2 regions of the Streptomyces sp. NPDC001663 genome follow, and region 2 is predicted to be linked to the other one. Evidence: riboswitches for the same ligand, from Rfam matches in the RefSeq annotation. Region 2 holds a riboswitch; the other holds the start of a gene.
What was found. A riboswitch is a leader RNA that binds a small molecule or an ion and turns the genes downstream of it on or off. The one in region 2 is predicted to bind guanidine.

Region 1: another riboswitch for guanidine. It lies ahead of ACFY1L_RS48015 (DMT family transporter); the one in region 2 lies ahead of ACFY1L_RS42270 (MBL fold metallo-hydrolase).

Annotation. Positions count from the first base shown of each region.
Region 1 is NZ_JBIAUR010000023.1:14,584-24,152, reverse strand. It holds gene ACFY1L_RS48055 (hypothetical protein) at 1-88, shown strand, start outside; gene rdgB (RdgB/HAM1 family non-canonical purine NTP pyrophosphatase) at 124-726, shown strand; tRNA gene ACFY1L_RS48045 (tRNA-Leu) at 771-845, opposite strand; gene ACFY1L_RS48040 (HNH endonuclease) at 861-1,526, opposite strand; gene ACFY1L_RS48035 (HNH endonuclease signature motif containing protein) at 1,523-2,173, opposite strand; gene bcp (thioredoxin-dependent thiol peroxidase) at 2,312-2,779, opposite strand; gene ACFY1L_RS48025 (DUF3618 domain-containing protein) at 2,884-3,213, shown strand; gene ACFY1L_RS48020 (co-chaperone GroES) at 3,284-3,586, shown strand; guanidine-III (ykkC-III) riboswitch at 3,642-3,734, shown strand; gene ACFY1L_RS48015 (DMT family transporter) at 3,766-4,086, shown strand; gene ACFY1L_RS48010 (transglycosylase domain-containing protein) at 4,083-6,497, opposite strand; gene ACFY1L_RS48005 (ABC transporter permease) at 6,701-7,501, shown strand; gene ACFY1L_RS48000 (ABC transporter permease) at 7,494-8,315, shown strand; gene ACFY1L_RS47995 (ATP-binding cassette domain-containing protein) at 8,322-9,308, shown strand; gene ACFY1L_RS47990 (DUF1707 domain-containing protein) at 9,342-9,569, shown strand, end outside.
Region 2 is NZ_JBIAUR010000017.1:118,443-128,011, forward strand. It holds gene ACFY1L_RS42255 (family 43 glycosylhydrolase) at 1-5,023, shown strand, start outside; partial or broken gene ACFY1L_RS42260 (hypothetical protein) at 5,066-5,665, shown strand; gene ACFY1L_RS42265 (maleylpyruvate isomerase family mycothiol-dependent enzyme) at 5,853-6,695, shown strand; guanidine-III (ykkC-III) riboswitch at 6,750-6,818, shown strand; gene ACFY1L_RS42270 (MBL fold metallo-hydrolase) at 6,831-7,733, shown strand; gene ACFY1L_RS42275 (SRPBCC family protein) at 7,797-8,243, shown strand; gene ACFY1L_RS42280 (DUF5302 domain-containing protein) at 8,380-8,613, opposite strand; gene ACFY1L_RS42285 (class I SAM-dependent methyltransferase) at 8,980-9,569, opposite strand, start outside.

The sequences.
Region 1 (9,569 bases), on a different contig from region 2:
TACGTCCATCAAGAACGGCGACAACACACCGGACGTCAGCCCGGTGACGGACGCGGCGGGCGAGCTGACGAAGGTCTGCACCTCGTAACCCGGTGGGGGACGGGCCCGGAATACTGTTGGCCCATGACCCGCTTGATCCTCGCCACCCGCAACGCCGGAAAGATCACCGAACTGAGGTCGATCCTCGCCGACGCAGGTCTCCCGCACGACCTCGTCGGCGCGGACGCCTACCCGGAGATCCCCGACGTCAAGGAAACCGGCGTGACCTTCGCCGAGAACGCGCTCCTCAAGGCCCATGCCCTCGCCCGGGCGACCGGCCTGCCCGCCGCCGCCGACGACTCGGGCCTGTGCGTCGACGTCCTGAACGGCGCGCCGGGCATCTTCTCCGCCCGCTGGGCCGGCAAGCACGGCGACGACCGCGCCAACCTGGACCTGCTCCTGGCCCAGCTCGGCGACATCGCGGACGAACACCGCGGCGCCCACTTCGCCTGCGCGGCGGCGCTTGCGTTGCCGGACGGCACGGAGCGGGTGGTCGAGGGCCAGCTGCGGGGCGTACTCCGCCACTCCCCGACGGGCACGAACGGCTTCGGCTACGACCCGATCCTGCAGCCGGAGGGGGAGTCGCGGACCTGCGCGGAGCTGAGCGCGGAGGAGAAGAACGCGATCAGCCATCGGGGGAAGGCGTTCAGGGCGTTGGTGCCGGTGGTGCGGGAGCTGTTGGGCTGACGCTGAAGGGCGCCTCACCTGTTGGTGCGGCGCCCTTTGCAGGGTGGGCCCGGTGGGACTCGAACCCACGACATACCGGACCTAAACCGGCATCCTCTAGCCAGCTGGGATACGGGCCCGCGGCGCTGACTACTCTACTGGGCGCTGCGGACCGCTTGTCGCCGTCGCCCCCCTCGGCACCATGTGGTGGTGATCGCGTGGCAGTTGGGGCACAGCAACCGTAGGTTCTCTCGCCGGTTGTCCCGCCAGTCCCCGTTGATGTGATCGACCTCCAGCGTCATGGGTTTTCCGAGCCACTCCGCGCCGCCCCCGCACCTGGCGCACTCCTCTGGCACACCGACGTCGCGAAGCGCGCGGCGCAGGAGCGAGGTCTTCGTCCGCTGTTTTGCGTCGTGCTGGACGAGAACCTCCTCGGGCCGTTTGGCGGTCGCGCTCGGCTTACCTCGCTGGTGTGCCTGCCCCAGGAAGTGCGAGGTCGTGATCTGATGCTCGGTGATCCACTTGCGCAGCTGGGTACGTTGCGAGCCGTTGCCCGGGCGACCCAGGCGGCGCAGCACCTCGGCGAGGGAGGATGACTCGGCGACGGCCGATCGCAGCTCGTCCTCCGTTGGGCGAGGGCGTCTGCCGCAGGGGCGGAAGTGCGAGATGTCGATGCCGAAGTGAACGAACCGTTTCGCGAGGTAGCGGCGAAGGTTCCCGTATGGCCGAGTACCGAAGAGGGCGATGACCTCGTCGATGTCGGCACATCTCTCGGCGGCCTCGGCCAGTCGCTCGCGGGTGTACTGCACGCCAGCGGTCATGAGGTGCGCCCCTTGTTGCGCCCCCGGTAAGTGTCCGTCGTTGAGTGGCAGTTGGGGCACAGCAGCCGCAAGTTCTCGATGCGGTTGTTTCGCCAGTCGCCGTCGATGTGGTCGACCTCAAGGGGGAGCGGTTCTCCGAGCCACACCGCTTCGGTACCGCACAGGGAGCATCGCTCCTCCATGCCCAACTCGCGCATCGCCCGCTTGAGACGGCTGCTCGGAACGCGCGTGGCGCGTGCCGAGGTCTCCTCGACGAGGATCTCCTCTGCTGTTCGACGGCGCTGGTTGTGCCGCTGCCGCTCCGTGCGGATCACCGGCGTGAAGTGCGAGGTGTCGAGGCCGTACGCCTTGATGCGCCGCGAGATGTTCGTGTGGTGCCCGCCGACCGGGTCGAGTCCGAGCCGCCGTAGTACCTCGTTCACGCTCGTCGATCGGGCGACCACGGGCTCGAGGATCTCTCTCGTCCACTTGGCCCCCTCGCGCTCGAATAGCGAGACATCCACCCCGAGCTTCTTCATCCGTTCATAGATGTATCGCCGCCTCCAGCTCTTCGGCTCCACCCCCAACCTCCCCAACGCCTCCGACAACGTCCGCGCCCCCCGAGCCGCCTCCTCCAGCCGCTCCCTGGTGTACGCACTGGCCCCCATGAGCCCCTCCGTTCCGACCACGCGTTCGTGGCATCGCACGGAGTAACGAACCGCTAATCGGACAGTCACGCCCGAAACGTAAAGCGGCCCGCACCAGGTCACCCCGGTGCGAGCCGCTCGCTCAGCGGAAATGGGCCCTCAGATACCCAGATCCTTGATGATCTTGGCCACGTGGCCCGTCGCGCGGACGTTGTACAGGGCCCGTTCGACCTTGCCCTCCTCGTCCACGATCACCGTGGAGCGGATGACGCCCATGTACGTCTTGCCGTAGTTCTTCTTCTCGCCGTAGGCGCCGTACGTCTCGATGACCGTCTTCTCGGGGTCGCCGGCCAGCGTGATCTTCAGGGATTCCTTGTCGCGGAACTTCGCCAGCTTCTCGGGGGCGTCCGGGGAGATGCCGATGACGTCGTAGCCGGCGCCGGTCAGCAGCTCCAGGTTGTCCGTGAAGTCGCAGGCCTGCTTGGTGCAGCCGGGCGTCAGGGCCGCGGGGTAGAAGTAGACGATGACCTTGCGGCCCTTGTGGGCCGACAGGGACACGTCGTTGCCGTCGGCGTCGGGGAGGGTGAAGTCGGGGGCCACGTCCCCGGGCTGGAGTCGCTCGCTCATTGGGCCAGCGTAACCGGGGGTCCTGACAGTGCAGGGGCGGGCGGAGCTGACAGACTGTCCGCAACAAGCAGCAACAGGCATCAGCTGACTTCGGAGGCCCTACGGTGGCGGACACGTCGGACACCAGAACCCCGGCGCAGATCGAGGCGGACATCAGGCGCCGCCGTGACGTGCTGGCCGAGACGCTCGACGAGATCGGGGTGCGGGTGCACCCGAAGACGATCGTCGGCGACGCCAAGGCCAAGGTTGTGTCCAATATTGATCACACGCTGGGGCGGGCCTACGTCGGTGTCAACAAGGTCGTGACCGATGTGAAGGCCCAGTTCGTCGACGAGGAGGGCGCGCCCCGGCTGGAGCGGGTCGTGCCCGTCGCCCTCGTGGTCGTCGGGGTCGTGGGGCTGCTCGCCCTCGGCACCCGGCGGCGCAAGGGCTGAGCGAGAGCTGTAGGTTCAGGGCGTGAGCGCCAACAGAAACAGCACCCAGCACGACAAGTTGCCCATCCGGATGCTGCACGACCGAGTCCTCGTGAAGCAGGAGACCGGTGAGGGCGAGCGTCGGTCGGGCGGGGGGATCCTGATTCCCGCCACCGCGGCGGTCGGGCGGCGGCTGGCCTGGGCCGAGGTCGTCGCCGTCGGGCAGAACGTGCGGACCGTGGAGCCCGGCGACCGCGTCCTGTTCGACCCGGAGGACCGTGCCGAGGTCGAGGTGCGGGGCGTGGCGTACGTGCTCATGCGCGAGCGTGATCTGCACGCCGTGGCCGCCGACCGTTTCGAGGGGTCCGAGGACACGACGGGCCTCTACCTGTAATTCAACGGTTCAAGCAGTTCCAAGGGGCTGGTGACCATCGTCACCAGCCCCTTTTGCCGTTCCTTTGCTAGCTTTGAAGGAGCCCGACGAGACGCGCCGTACCGGGTCTGCAGCAACAGCCAGTCAGTGACAGCAAAGACGACGCACCCCCTGTAACGCCTGTTTCCGGAGGTGCCGTCATGGCCTGGGTTCTGTTGCTCGTCGCCGGTCTGCTCGAGGTCGGCTGGTCGATCGGGATGAAGTACACGGACGGGTTCACGCGGTTCGTGCCCAGCGTGCTCACCGGCGCGGGCATCGTCGCCAGCATGCTGCTGCTGTCGTATGCCGCCAGGTCCCTTCCCATTGGTACCGCCTACGGCGTGTGGGTCGGGATCGGGGCGGCCGGTGCGGCGGTGCTCGGCATGGTGGTGCTGGGGGAGCCGGTCACCGCCGCGCGGATCTTCTTCGTGTCTCTGCTGCTGGTCGCCGTGGTGGGGCTGAAGGCGACCTCGGGTCACTAGGTCTGCGGGCCTCCTGTGCCCGCGGACACTCCTCCGGTGTCGGTGCCTGTCGTGCCGCCGGTCGTGCCCCCGGTGTCCGTGCCTCCCGTGGTGCCGCCGGACGTCGTGTCGCCGGTGGTGCCGCCTGTGGAGGTCGTCCCGCCGTCGCCGGTGGTGCCGCCGGTCGTCGTGCCGCCCGTCGTGCCGCCGGTCGTGTCCGTGCCGCCGGTCGTGGTGGTTCCGCCGTCGGTCGTGCCGCCGTTGTCCTGGCCCTGGGTCTGGCCCTGGTCGTCCTGGCCGCCCGTGGTGGCGCCGCCGTTGTCCTGGCCGCCGGTGCCCGGCTGCTGTGTGGTGGGCGGGAGGGTGGGCTGCGCGGTCTGTTCGGCGCCCGGCTGCAGCTGGAGGTCGAAGTCCGTGGCCGGCTTCCCCTTCAGGGCGGCCTTGGTGTACTGGGCCCAGATCTGGGCGGGCGGGCCGCCGCCGTTGACGCGCTGCAGGCCCATCGCGCCGTACAGCGACTTGTGCGCGGCGGTCACCGGGTCCTGGCCCATGACGGAGACGACGGTCGCGAGGTCGGGTGTGTAGCCCGCGAACCAGGCGGCGGTGTCCTCCTCCGCGGTGCCGGTCTTGCCGGCGGCGGGGCGGTCGGCGGCCTGGGCGGCGGTGGCCGTGCCGTTCTCGACGACGCTCTGCAGGATCGAGGTCGTGGTGTCGGCGGCCTCGCGGCTGACGGCCTGCGTGCCAGTGTTCTTGGGCAGCTCGACGACGTCCTTGCCGTCCTTGGTGATCGAGTCGATCATCGTGTACGTGCCGTGCTTGCCGTGGTTGGCGAGGGTCGCGTAGGCCTCCGCCATGTCGAGGACGCTGGCGGTGTTCACGCCGAGCGCGATGGAGGGGGTGCCGGTCAGGTCGGGGGTGTCGGACGGGACGCCGAGGGAGATCGCCGTCTGCTTCACCTTCTCCGGGCCGACGTCCACGGCCATCTGTGCGTACACCGAGTTGACGGACTTGTCGGTGGCGGTGCGCACGGTGATGTTGCCGTACGACGCCTCGTCCTCGTTCTCCGGTGCGTAGCCGCCGCCGCTCCAGCCTTGTACGGGGCGCTTGTTGGTGCCGTCGTAGTAGGTGTTCGGGGTGATGGTCTGGCCGTCCTGCGTCTCGGAGTGGTTCTGGACGGCCGAGGCGAACACGATGGGCTTGAAGATGGAGCCGACCTGGAAGTCGCCGCGGGTCGCGCCGTTCGTGTACTGCTTGACGTAGTCGATGCCGCCGTACATGGCGACGACCTTGCCGGTCTTGGGGTCGACGGAGGCGCCGCCGGCGCGGACGTAGTTGTCGACCTTGTTGTTCTTCTTGTCGAGCTTCTTCATCACCTGGTCGTTGACCGCCTTCACGAAGGCGTCCTGCTTCTTCTTCTGCAGGGTGGTGGTGATGCGGTAGCCGCCGGCCTCCAACTCGTCCGTGGTGACGATCTTGTTCTTGGTGAGGTAGTCCTTGATGGCCTGGACGATGTAGCCGCGCTGTCCGGACATGCCGGTGGAGACGGTCTGTTCCTTCGGCATCGGGAACTTCAGGCCGGCCCGCTCGGACTCGGTCAGCCAGCCCTTCTTGACCATGCCGTCCAGGACGTAGTTCCAACGCGCCACGGCCGCGGCCTTGTTCTCGGGGTGCGCGATGACGTCGTACTCGCTGGGGGCGTTGACCAGCGCGGCGAGGTAGGCGGCGTGGGCCGGGTCGAGGTCGGTGGCGTCCTGGCCGTAGTAGGCCTGGGCGGCGGCCTGGATGCCGTAGGCGTTGCGGCCGAAGTAGCTGGTGTTGAGGTAGCCCTCGAGGATCTGGTCCTTGGACTCCGTGCGGTCCAGCTTGATCGAGATGAAGAACTCCCTGGCCTTGCGGGTGACGGTCTGTTCCTGGGCCAGGTAGTAGTTCTTCACGTACTGCTGGGTGATCGTCGAGCCGGACTGGGTGCCCTTGCCGGTGGCGGTGTTCCAGGCGGCGCGGACCATGGCCTTGGGGTCGATCGCGGACTCGGTGTAGAAGTCGCGGTCCTCGGCGGCCAGGACGGCGTGCTGGGCGTCCTTGGAGACCTGGGCGAGCGAGACGTTCTCCCGGTTGACCTCGCCGTCGCGGGCGAGTTGGGAGCCGTCGGCGTACAGGTAGACGTTCGACTGCTTGGTGGCGAGGGCGTTGGCCGGGGGGATCTTGACCATGGAGTAGCCGAGGAAGAACAGGCCGATCAACAGGAGTATGCCGATCACGAAGGTGCCGAGCACCATGCGCCAGGTCGGGATCAGCCGACGCCAGCCGGTGCGCTTGGGCCGCCCCGGCTTCTTGCCGCTCGGCTCGGGAGCACCGCCCGGCTGGGGAGCGTTTTGCGGCTCTCTCGGTGCCCAGCCCTGGGTCGGCTGCTGCGGCTGCGGCTCGTCGCTCATGTTGTGCACGGACTCCTGTTTCGCGTCGTACGTTCCCGTACGCCCTCGTACGCCATCTGCGTCCCCTCTTGAAGACTCTCGCACCATGCGTTCCGTTCCCGGATCACGGCACGCACCGGGGCCGGAAAATGCGTGGCGTACGTCACTACCAGCGGACTAGGCTCCTGCGCTTCGGTGTCGGGCGGTCCGGGAGGTTGACTGACGTGGGCTCGGGACGGTTGTACGGGGCCGTCGCGGCGGGTGGTTTCAGACGGTACGCGACGTATCGGGCGGCCACGGCGGCCGGGGTGTTCACGAACACGGTCTTCGGCGTGATCCTCGTCTACACGTATCTGGCGCTGTGGGACGAGAAGCCGCACCTCGGGGGGTACGACCAGGCGCAGGCGGTGACCTATGTGTGGCTGGGCCAGTGCCTGTACGCGACGCTGGCGATCCAGGGCGGTGGCGCGGAGAAGGATCTGATGGAGCGCATCCGCACCGGTGAGATCGCCGTGGACCTGTACCGGCCGGCCGACCTCCAACTGTGGTGGCTGGCAAGCGACTTGGGGCGGGCGCTGTTCCAGATGCTGGGGCGGGGCGTGGTCCCGTTCGTCTTCGGCGCGCTGTTCTTCCCGATGGCGCTGCCGACGGCGCCCACCGCCTGGGCGGCCTGTCTGGTCGCGCTGCTGCTGGCGATGGTCGTCAGCTTCGCGATCCGCTATCTGGCGGCGCTGAGCGTGTTCTGGCTGATGGACGGCATGGGCGTCAGCCAGGCCCTGGTGATCACGGGCATCTTCTTCTCGGGCATGGTGCTGCCGCTGAACGCCTTCCCGGGTGTGTTCGGCGAGATCGTGCGGGCGCTGCCCTGGGCCGCGCAGATCCAGATGCCGGCGGACGTGCTGATGGGGGAGACCGATCCGCTCGGGGCGTTCGCCTTCCAGGCGGCGTGGGCGGTGGCGCTGCTGGCGGCCGGGCGGCTGCTGCAGTCGGCGGCGACGCGGCGGGTGGTGGTGCAGGGTGGGTGAGCGCAGTGCCCTTGCCGAAGGGCTGCGGGCCTACGGGCTGATCGCCGGGATGTGGGTGCGGTCCAGCATGACCTACCGCGTCTCCTTCGCCGTCACCGTGCTGGGGAACGGTGTGGTGACCCTCCTGGACTTCGTCGGGATCCTGCTGATGTTCTCGCAGGTCGACTCGCTGGGCGGCTGGTCGCTGCCCGAGGTCGCCTTCCTGTACGGGCTGTCGGCGACGTCGTTCGGGATCGCCGACCTGGTGCTCGGCTCGATGGACGTGCTGGGCGCCCGGATCCGCGACGGCTCGTTCGACACGCTGCTCGTGCGGCCCGCGCCGGTGCTCGCCCAGGTGGGTGCCGACCGCTTCGCGCTGCGCCGCCTGGGCCGGATCACGCAGGGTGCGCTGGTGCTGGGCTGGGCACTGACGGTGGTCGACGTCGACTGGAGTGCGGCGAAGGTGCTGCTGGTGCCGGTGATGGTAGTCAGCGGGGCGGTGATCTTCTCGGCGGTGTTCGTGGCGGGCGCGGCCTTCCAGATCCTGGCGCAGGACGCGGCCGAGGTGCAGAACGCGTTCACGTACGGCGGGACCACGCTGCTGCAGTACCCGCCGACGGTGTTCGGCAAGGACCTGGTGCGCGGTGTGACCTTCATGCTGCCGCTGGCCTTCGTCAACTGGGTTCCCGCCGCCTATGTGCTGGGACGGCCGTACCCGATCGGTCTGCCGCAGTGGGCGGCCTTCGCCTCGCCGCTGGTGGCGGTGGCCTGCTGCGCGCTGTCCGGGCTGGCCTGGCGGGCGGGGCTCAGGTCGTATCGGAGTACAGGGAGTTAGCGGACAGTGGACAGTGACTTCATCGAGCTCGACCGCGTCGAGAAGGTCTTCGACGTGCGCAGGAAGACCGGGTTCCTCAAACGGGAACGCCGTCAGGTCCGTGCCGTCGACTCCATCTCCTTCACCGTGGCGCGCGGCGAGATGGTCGGGTACATCGGGCCGAACGGCGCCGGCAAGTCGACGACCATCAAGATGCTGACGGGAATCCTGACCCCGAGCGGCGGCCGGCTGCGGGTCGCGGGCATCGACCCGTCCCGTGAGCGTACGCGGCTCGCGCATCGCATCGGGGTGGTGTTCGGGCAGCGTACGACGCTGTGGTGGGACCTGCCGCTGATCGACTCGTACAAGCTGATGCACCGCATGTACCGGATCCCGGACGCCCGTTACCGCGAGAACCTCGACCGCTGTGTCGAACTCCTCGAACTGGGCGAGCTGTTGGAGGTTCCGGTACGGCAGCTGTCGCTGGGCCAGCGGATGCGCGGCGACATCGCGGCGGCGCTGCTGCACGACCCGGAGGTGCTGTACCTGGACGAGCCGACGATCGGGCTGGACGTGATCTCGAAGGCCAAGGTGCGGGGGTTTCTGCGGGAGTTGAACGTCGAGCGGGGGACCACGGTCCTGCTGACCACCCACGACCTGCAGGACATCGAGCAGTTGTGCTCGCGGGTGATGGTCATCGACCACGGGCGGCTCATGTACGACGGCCCCCTCGCCGGGCTGCACGAGGTGGGGGAGAGCGAACGGACCCTGGTGGTGGACCTGGAGCGGGAGCTGCCGCCGATCGACGCGGCGCCCGCGCGGGTGGTGAAGGTGGAGGGGCCGCGGCAGTGGCTGGCGTTCCCGGCGGCCGAGTCGGCGGCTGCGCTGGTGGCGCGGATCGCGGCGGAGTATCCGCTGGTGGATCTGTCGGTGCGGGAGCCGGACATCGAGGCGGTGATCGCGAAGATGTACGCGGGTTCGGCGGCCGGCGAGGCGGAGAAAGCGGTCTCGTAGCCTCCCGCCGGGTGAACTCGTAGGCTGCTGTCCATGACCGACGACGCCGCAGTCCCGGAACTTCGCGCATCCGACGCCGATCGTGAACGAGTCGCCGAGGTCCTGCGGGACGCCCTCGCGGAGGGCCGTCTCGACATGGAGGAGTTCGAGGAGCGGCTGGAGGCCACCTACAAGGCGCGGACGTACGGCGAACTGACGCCGATCACCCGTGACCTGCCGGTCGCCGGTGTCACGCCGCCGCCTCCCGTGTCGCTGGCCAAG
Region 2 (9,569 bases):
CAGCACCGTCACCGACGCCTCCGGCAACGGCCGGGACGGCACGGTGAGCGGCACCGCCGACTGGTCGGCCGCCGGGCAGGGGCTCGCCTTCAACGGTTCCGACACCTACATCAAGGTGCCGGACAACGTCATGAAGGGCATGGACTCGATCACCGTCTCGACGGACGTACTGCTCGACTCCGCCCAGACCACCCCGTACTTCATCTACGGCTTCGGCAACTCCAGCGGCAGCAACGGCAACGGCTACCTCTTCACCACTGGCAACTCCCTGCGCACCTCGATCGCGACCGGCAACTGGTCGACGGAGCAGACCACCAAGCCCGGCGACTCGCACAACCTGACCCGCGGGGTCTGGAAGCACCTCACCTACACCCAGACCGGCACCACCGGTGTCCTGTACGAGGACGGCGTCGAGGTCGGCCGCAACACCTCCGTCAGCATCACCCCAGGCTCCATCGGCTCCGGCACCACCACCGCCAACTACATAGGCAAGTCGGTCTACTCCGGCGACAAGCTCCTCAAGGGCCGTATCCGCGACTTCCGGATCTACGACCGGGCCCTGGACGCCTCCGAGGTCGAGCAACTCGCCCTTCCCGTCGACACGCAGGGCGTCGCCGACGACAAGGCCGCACTGAGCCTCGGCGACACCAGCGCGGTCACGGCCGACCTCGACCTGCCCAAGACCGGGACGGCGGGCGGCTCTTCGATCAGCTGGGCCAGCGACAACACCGCCGGCGTGTCCGACTCCGGCAAGGTCACCCGCCCAGCCGCCGGCGCACCGAACGCGCATGCCACGCTCACGGCGACCCTGAAGAAGGGCACCGTGACCGACACCAAGACCTTCGAGGTCACGGTCCCACCCGACTTCGACGACCAGACGGCGACCGAGCAGGCCGCCCAGGCCCTCGCCGTCCACAACCTCGACGACGTACGCGGCAACTTGACCCTCCCGGCGACCGGCTCCTACGGCACCGATGTCACCTGGTCCTCCGCCCAGCCCGACGTCGTCTCCGCCGACGGCATCGTCCACCGCCCCGCGCACGGCGACGGCGCCACCACCGTCGAGTTGACCGCCACCGTCACCAAGGGCGAGGCGAAGGCGACCCGCACCTTCACCGCGAAGGTCCCCGAACTCCCCGCGAAACAAGCCCTCAAGGGCTATATGTTCAGCTACTTCACCGGCGAGGGCACCGCGGACGGAGAGCAGCTCTACTCCGCGCTCAGCAAGGGCAACGACCCCCTGAAATGGCGGGAGTTGAACGACGGCAAGCCGGTCCTGACCTCCACGCTCGGCGAGAAGGGGCTGCGCGACCCGTTCATCATCCGCTCCCCCGAGGGCGACAAGTTCTACCAGATCGCCACCGACCTGAGGATCTACGGCAACGGCGACTGGGACGCCGCCCAGCGCACCGGCAGCAAGTCCATCATGGTCTGGGAGTCCACCGACCTGGTGCACTGGACCAACCAGCGCCTGGTCAAGATCTCCCCCGACAGCGCGGGCAACACCTGGGCGCCGGAGGCCTTCTACGACGCCCGGCGCGGCGAGTACGTCGTCTTCTGGGCCTCGAAGCTGTACGACAACGCCGACCACTCCGGCGACACGTACAACCGCATGATGTACGCGACCACCCGCGACTTCTACACCTTCAGCGAGCCCAAGGTCTGGATCGACCGCGGCTACTCGGTCATCGACTCCACGATGATCCAGAACAACGGCACGTACTACCGCCTCTCGAAGGACGAGCGGAACAACACCTCCTCCACGCCCAACAGCAAGTTCATCTTCGAGGAGAAGAGCGACTCGATCCTCAACCCGTCCTGGACCGCGGTCGCGGAGGGCATCGGCAAGGGCGCGATGAGCGCCGCCGAGGGGCCGTTGGTTTTCAAGTCGAACACCGAGGAGAAGTGGTACGCCTTCCTCGACGAGTTCGGTGGCCGCGGCTACATCCCGTTCGAGACGACCGACCTGGACTCCGGCAACTGGACCCCGGTCACCGACTACGACCTCCCGTCCAAGCCGCGCCACGGCACCGTCCTGCCGGTCACCCAGGCCGAGTACGACCGGCTGCTGCGTGCCTACCAGCCCGACCAGTTGGTGGAGAGCGTCCAGGACGTGACGGTGAAGACCAAGACCGGTCAGGCGCCGGTCCTGCCCGCCACGGTGATCGCCACGTACGCCGACGGCGTCAAGCGTCCGGTCGCCGTCAGCTGGGACGACGTACCGGAGTCCAAGTACGCGCAGCCCGGCACCTTCACGGTGACCGGCAGCCTGCCGGACGGCGCCGCTATCCCGGTACAGGCCCAGGTCACCGTGTCGGAGGAGGGAGCCGACGTCCCGGCCGATCTGCTGCTGGACTACGACTTCGACGAGACGTCCGGCAACATCGCGGTCGACTCCAGCGGCCACGGCTACCACGGCACCTATGTCCGTACGCCCGACTTCGGCACCGGCGTGCACGACGGCTCCTTCAAGATGTCCGGCGACTCCGCCACCTCCCCCTACGTGAAGATCCCGAACGGCGTGCTGAAGAACGCCGACAGCGTGACCGTGTCGACGTATGCGAAGTGGAAGGGCGGCGACAGCTTCCAGTGGCTGTTCGGGCTCGGACCCGACAGCAACAAGTACCTGTTCGCCACGCCCTCCAACGGCGGCTCCAGCCTCTACTCGGCGATCACGAAGGCGAGTTGGTCGGCGGAGTCGAAGCTGACGGCCGGCTCGCAGCTCACGCCCGGCGAGTGGCGGCACGTGACCGTCACCCTCGACGGCTCGAGCGGCACGATGGTCCTCTACGTCGACGGCGTCGAGGCGGCCCGCACGACGACCACCATCAAGCCGTCCGAGCTGTACGACGCGAACAAGGACTACAGCGGCTACATCGGCCGCTCGCTGTACTCGGCCGACCCCTACTTCGGCGGCGAGGTCGACGACTTCCGCATCTACGACCGGGCCCTGTCGGCCGCGGAGGTCATGGAGCTCAGCGGCAACACGGCGGGCATCGCGAAGGCGACGGAGTCCGGGCTGAAGGTGGACGCGATCGTCGACAACGCCGACAGCAAGATCACGCTGCCGATGAAGGAAGGTGCCGGTCTCACCGCCCTGGCACCGGAGTTCACCCTCGCCCACGGAGCGGCGATCAGCCCGGCCTCGGGCAGTGTCCAGGACTTCAGCAAGCCGGTGACGTACGAAGTGACCGGGTCCGACGGCAAGAAGCGCACCTGGACGGTCGCCGCGCTCGTCATGAAGAGCCCGGTCCTGCCGGGGCTGAACGCCGACCCGAACATCGTCCGCTTCGGCGACACCTTCTACATCTACCCGACCACCGACGGCTTCGACGGCTGGAGCGGCACGCAGTTCAAGGCGTACTCCTCCACCGACCTGGTGCACTGGAAGGACCACGGCGTCATCCTCGACCTCGGTCCCGACGTCTCCTGGGCGGACAGCAGGGCGTGGGCGCCGACGATCGCCGAGAAGGACGGCAAGTACTACTTCTACTTCTGCGCGGACGCCAACATCGGTGTCGCGGTCTCGGACTCGCCGACCGGCCCGTTCAAGGACGCGCTCGGTCAACCGCTGCTGAAGGCGGGCCAGTTGAGCGGCCAGATGATCGACCCGGCGGTGTTCACGGACGACGACGGGCAGTCGTATCTCTACTGGGGCAACGGGCATGCGTACGTGGCCCCGTTGAACGACGACATGACCTCCCTCGACACCTCGAAGGTCAAGGACATCACCCCCAGCGGCTACAACGAGGGCTCCTTCGTCATCAAGCGCAAGGGCACCTACTACTTCATGTGGTCGGAGAACGACACCCGCGACGAGAACTACCGCGTCGCCTACGCCACCGGCCCCTCTCCCACGGGCCCGTGGACCAAGCAGGGCGTGATCCTCTCGAAGGACCTCTCCCTGGGCATCAAGGGCACCGGCCACCACAGCGTCGTCCACGTCCCGAACACCGACGACTGGTACATCGCCTACCACCGCTTCGCCGTCCCCGGCGGTGACGGCACGCACCGCGAAACCACCATCGACAAGCTGGAGTTCGACTCCGACGGCCTGATCAAGAAGGTCGCGCCCACGCTGACGAGCATCGACCCGGTGACCATCGTGCACGCCGGCGACGACGTCAGCGGGACGGAGGGCGACGCGATCGCGCTGAACGGCACCATCTCCGGTGCGGGCAGCCCGAGTTGGACGGTCGAGGAGGGAGCGCCCTGCACCGTCGCCGACCCCGGTGCGGCGAAGACCACGATCACCTGCACCGACAACGGCACCTACACGCTCACCCTGACCGGCGGACGCAGCAGCGACACGGCGACCGTCAAGGTGGCCAACGCGGCACCGGTCATCACCTCCGCCGAGGGACCGCGGTCCGCCGTGTCGGTCGGCCAACGCACGGTCGTCACCGCCGAGTTCACCGACCCGGGTGCGAACGACACCCACACCTGCAAGGTCGACTGGAAGGACGGCGGCGACCCACAGCCCGGCACCGTGACCGCCGCCGGCTGCCGGGCCGAACACACCTACGCCAAGGCCGGCATCCGCCACCCGGTGATCACCGTCACCGACGACGACGGCGCCACGGACACCAAGACCCTCCCCGAACTGATCGCCTACGACCGCTCCGCCGGCCCCGCGCTCGGCACCGGCGTCTTCACCTCCCCCGCCGGCGCCTACCCCGCCAAGCCGGACCTGACGGGCAAGGCCGCCTTCTTCTTCACGGCGTTCTACCCGAAGGGAGCCACCGCCCCCACCGGCCAGGCCTCCCTCGAACTCGGCGCGGCCAAGCTGCAGTTCCGCTCCACCGGCTCCGACTGGCTCGTGGTCACCGGTTCCCAGGCGGTCTACCAGGGCTCCGGCACGGTCAACGGCACCGGCGGCTACGCCTTCCGCGTCACCGCCACCGAATCTCCGGACACCTTCCGCATCAGGATCTGGAAGAAGTCCGGCGGCCAGGTCGTCTACGACAACGCCACCAGCCCGAGGCTCTTGGGCACCGTCACCATCGGCAACCGCACCCGGTGAGCCGAACCGGATGAACTCCTACCCCCACAGGAGGACGCCCACATGAGTTCACGAAGGACAGTGGTCGCCGCCGCGCTGGCGGCCGCCCTGCTGGCGGGCCCGGGCATCGCCCAGGCCGCCCCGCAGACGGCACCGGCGCCGCAGGAGCAGGTGGCGGCGGCCACCATCACCTGGACCCTGGAGCGGGCGAGCAATCCCACCCAGGACCAGCAGTCGGCGTACGACCTGATCACCAAGGCGATGAACGCCGCGGTCGCCCGGTACAACAACCTCAGCGACCTCGGCAAGAGCATCACCGTCCGCTACGACCCCAGCGTGGGCACCGCCGACGGCAGCAACAACGGCACCATCCGCTTCGGCAGCAACCGCAGCTACATGACCGAGCGGACCGCCCTGCACGAGATGGCCCACACCATCGGCGTCGGCACCAACGCCAGCTGAAACACCCTGGCCGGCGGCGGGACTTGGCACGGCGCGCAGGCCACCGCGCTGGTCAGGCAGTTCGACGGCTCGGGCGCCACGCTGTCCACCGGTGGCGGCCACTTCTGGCCCTACGGCCTGAACTACGAGAACGAGTTCTCCAACACGGCGGCCGACCGCCACGTCCAGATCGTCGCCGCGATGGTCCGCGACGGTCTGTGACCGCAGGGCCGGTGCCTCAGCGGGCGCATCCGGGGCTTGGCGCTCCGGGTGCGCCCGTGGCGTTCGTCCCCTGCTCGCCGTCCTGGAAGAGCCCGGAGCGCGAGGGCTTGTCGTGCGTCCTCGCGTCTGATTGGGTACGGCGCGCCGGACACGCGAGGGGCGCGTCGGGCGGGAGGGAACAGAAAACGTGCAGCCTACGGCGCAGCAGGACATCCGCGGGCCTCTGCCCGAAGGGCTCGCACGAGCGATACGTGAGACCGCCGGGGACATCGCCACGCTGTTGGAGAGCGCGTCCGACACGACGGTTCCCGTACCGGATTCGCAGTGGACGCTCGGTGAGGCGGCCGCCCATCTGGCACTGGCCAACGAGCTGATGGCCGACCTCGCAGCCGGGCACGAACGCCCCTACGGAGACGGCACGCCGCAGAGTCTGGCCGCGGCCAACGCCCAGGCCCTCGACGCGTTCGCGGAGCGCGGGGCGCAGCCGCTGGCGTCGATGATCACGGAGCAGGCCGACCTGTTCCTCGACGCCATGGACCGGGCCGCGAACGACGAGAGCACCGCCGACCCGGCCCTCGTCACGCCTCTGGGCCCCATGGACCGGCACGTGCTCGCCTCCTACCTGCTGACGCACATGCTGGGCCACGGCCACGGCCACGACCTCGCTCGCGCGCTGCACCGCCCGCACATGATCGACCGCGACCGGGTCGGGCTGTGCATGCCGTTCATGCTCTCGGTCATGCCGCGCGTCGTCGACGCGGCCGCCACCGCCGATCTGGCCGCCCGCTATGTCGTCCGTCTGCGGGGCGGCGCGGCGTTCGGCGTCGGCCTGGGCGACGGCGCCGTGCACGTGAGCCCGACGCCGCTGGAACGTCCGGACTGCACCATCCTGATCGAACCCGTGACCTTCCTCCTCATAGCGCTGGGCCGGCGCAACCCGTGGCGGGCCATCGGGCGCGGACAGGTGCTCGCCTGGGGACGCAAGCCCTGGCTCGCGCCCCGCTTCCCGACGCTGTTCACGGCACCCTGATCCCCTGGCGGGCAGCTGCTCGCCCGTACTCGATGTGCGCTGATAGCGTCCCCGATGGAGACGCGAGCGCGTGTCTTCCCGGACGAGATGTGCGCCGTACCCGGCCCGCCAAGACGACGCACTTCAGGAGGCAGCGTGTCCGGTGCGGGTGAGCTCGGGGTCCGGAAGCTCAGCGCGGAGCCACTGGGCGTCGACTGGATTCACGGGTCGCCGTCGGCCAAGCACAACACCGACCCCGATCTTCAGGTGCACTGGTACGACGAGCACACGGTGTTGCTGAGGCAGAACAAGGCGATCAACTACGAGGCTCCGTTCCTGTACTTGTTGTTCGGGGAGCGCCAGGCGGTCCTGATCGACACGGGTGCCACGGCGTCACCGGAGTTCTTTCCGGTCCGCCGGACCGTCGACGGCCTTGTCGCGACGTGGCTGGCCAATAACCCCCGCGACTCCTATGGCCTTCTCGTCCTCCACACGCACTCGCACGGCGATCACGTCGCGGGCGACGGCCAGTTCCTGGGCCGGCCGGACACGATCGTGGTGGACGGCGACCGGGATGCGGCCTGGGCCTACTTCGGGTTCGCCAGCGACCCGGAGGCGGTGCGACCCCTCGACCTCGGGGGCCGGGTGCTGGAAGCGCTCGCGACTCCGGGCCATGACGCTGCGGCGATCACCTTCTACGACCCGTGGACCGGGTTCCTGCTGACGGGAGACACCGTCTACCGCGGACGGCTGTACATCGAGGACTGGTCGGCCTTCTCACGGACCATCGACCGGCTGATCGCATTCGCCGACCACCGTCCGGTCACCCACGTTCTGGGCTGCCACATCGAGATGACACGCGAGCCCGGTGTCGACTACCCGATCCGCACCACGTACCAGCCGGACGAACCCCCACTCGAAATGACCCCGGCCCACCTGCACGCCGTGCGCGCGGCCCTGGACGAGGTCGGGCCCCACCCCGCTCGCCGCGCGTTCGCCGACTTCATCCTCTGGCCGGCGCCCATGAGGGGCACGGGTGGAGTCGCGCCGATACGCTGAAGATGCTCGGCAAGGCAGCGTGCACTCAGCCGGAACTCCAGCGACCGCAGCACAGGAGGAACCGTGACCGGTCAGTTTGAGGCGACAGCCGAGATCAACCGCCCCATCGAGGAGGTCTTCGCCTTTCTCTCCGACGGCACGAACGACCCCAAGTTCAGCCCGAGGGTCCAGGCGATCACGAAGACTCCGGAGGGGTCGACGGCCGTGGGCACGGTCTTCACGAGCACGGTCAAGGACGCCGGCATGAAGACGGGCCGGAAGTTCCGGATCACCGAGTTCGAGGCTCCCCACCGAATCCGCTGGGCGGAGATCTCGAAGAACATCGTCACGGCGGACGAGGGGGGCTACGACCTGGAGTCCACCGGTCCGGGCACGACCAGGGTGAGGATCTTCAACGTCCTCGAAGGCCACGGCATCGGAAAGCTGCTGGTGGGCTTCGCACTGAGTGCGGCACGCAAGGACGCGCCCGCGTTCGGCCAACGCATCAAGGCGGCCGTGGAGGCGTCCTGAGAAAGGCAGGGGGCGCGCTGGTGCGGCCGCTGCGGCGGCGCACGGCGATGGGCGTACCGGCGTGGAGCGAGGCCGGTGCGGGCCGCCGGCGCCACCCACGCGCCCACGCCCCGCACCCGGCATCACAAGCTGGTGATCAGCCCCCGCTCTTACGCCGAAACGTCCGCTGGCTCGCGGCCGGGCCGTGCGCGCCACGGATCTTCGACGCGTCCGTGTGCGCGGCGCCCTCCGTCTGCTCACCGCGCTTGCGCGCGAGGGCCTCACGGAACTTGCGCTTGAGGTCGTACTGGCCCTCCTCGTCGGGCGCCAGAGGAGAGCGCTCGGCGTCAGCCGGCTCCGGGCCGTCCTGCGGTGAAGAATCGGCAGTCATGGTGACCTCCTGCGTTCGCACGGTTGAAGACACAGCGTGTCATGCCGAGCGCGGGGACGGACACCATGACCACTGCCGCCGACCAGGTCGGTCGGACTGAGCGTGGCGTCGTGCGGGCGATGGGCTTGCTTGAGCTCCGCTGTGTCGCCCTTCGCCTCGCCGTCGAGGAAGAGCTGCACGACCTCGCGCACCTCGTCGTTCTCGCGGACTGCGGTCGTCCAGGAACTCGGCGAGCGGCGGCTGCGCCATGAACCGCCGCACCAGGGCGCTGAAGTTCACGTGGAACGCGGACGGGACACTGAACTTCGGCACGCCTGTCTCCCTCGGAGCCACCCTGCCGGTCCCGCCCGGGGAGTAATGCTGCTGTCAGGTTCGTCGGCCGACGGCGACGAAGTTGGCGGCGAAGAAGCGGACTTCGCTGCGGGCGTGCTCGGCGCGCTGGAAGGCGCCGTCCCAGCGGGCGATGTCGTCGGGGGTCGCGAGGCCCTCGGCGATCAGCGCGTCGCGGGCGGCCCAGACGGGGCCGCGCATGCCGGGCGGCGGTGTCAGGACGGTGATGTGGCCCTCGAAGGCGATGATCTCCAGGCCGGCCGCGGTGAGCAGTTCGTCGAGCCGGGTGCCGACGGTCAGGTCGTTGCCGCGGCGGCGGTGCAGTTCGCGGTAGCGCTCGTCCATCTCGTCGAACACGGGACCGGCGCCGCGCAGCCGGGAGGAGCTCGCGTCGATGTCGACCAGGTACACCGCGCCGCCGTCGGGCTTGGCCAGGGCGGCGAGGTGGTCGACGATCGCCTGCTCACGGCCGCCGTTGTGGGCCAGGACGTGCCGGAGCATCACCAGGTCGAAGGTGCCGGCGGCCAGCCCGGTGGCGTCGGCGGAACCGACGGAGGTGTGCACCGGTACGCCGGAGCGTGCGGCGAGCGCCGAGGCGACGGCGAGCGCGTCGCCGTCCCGGTCGA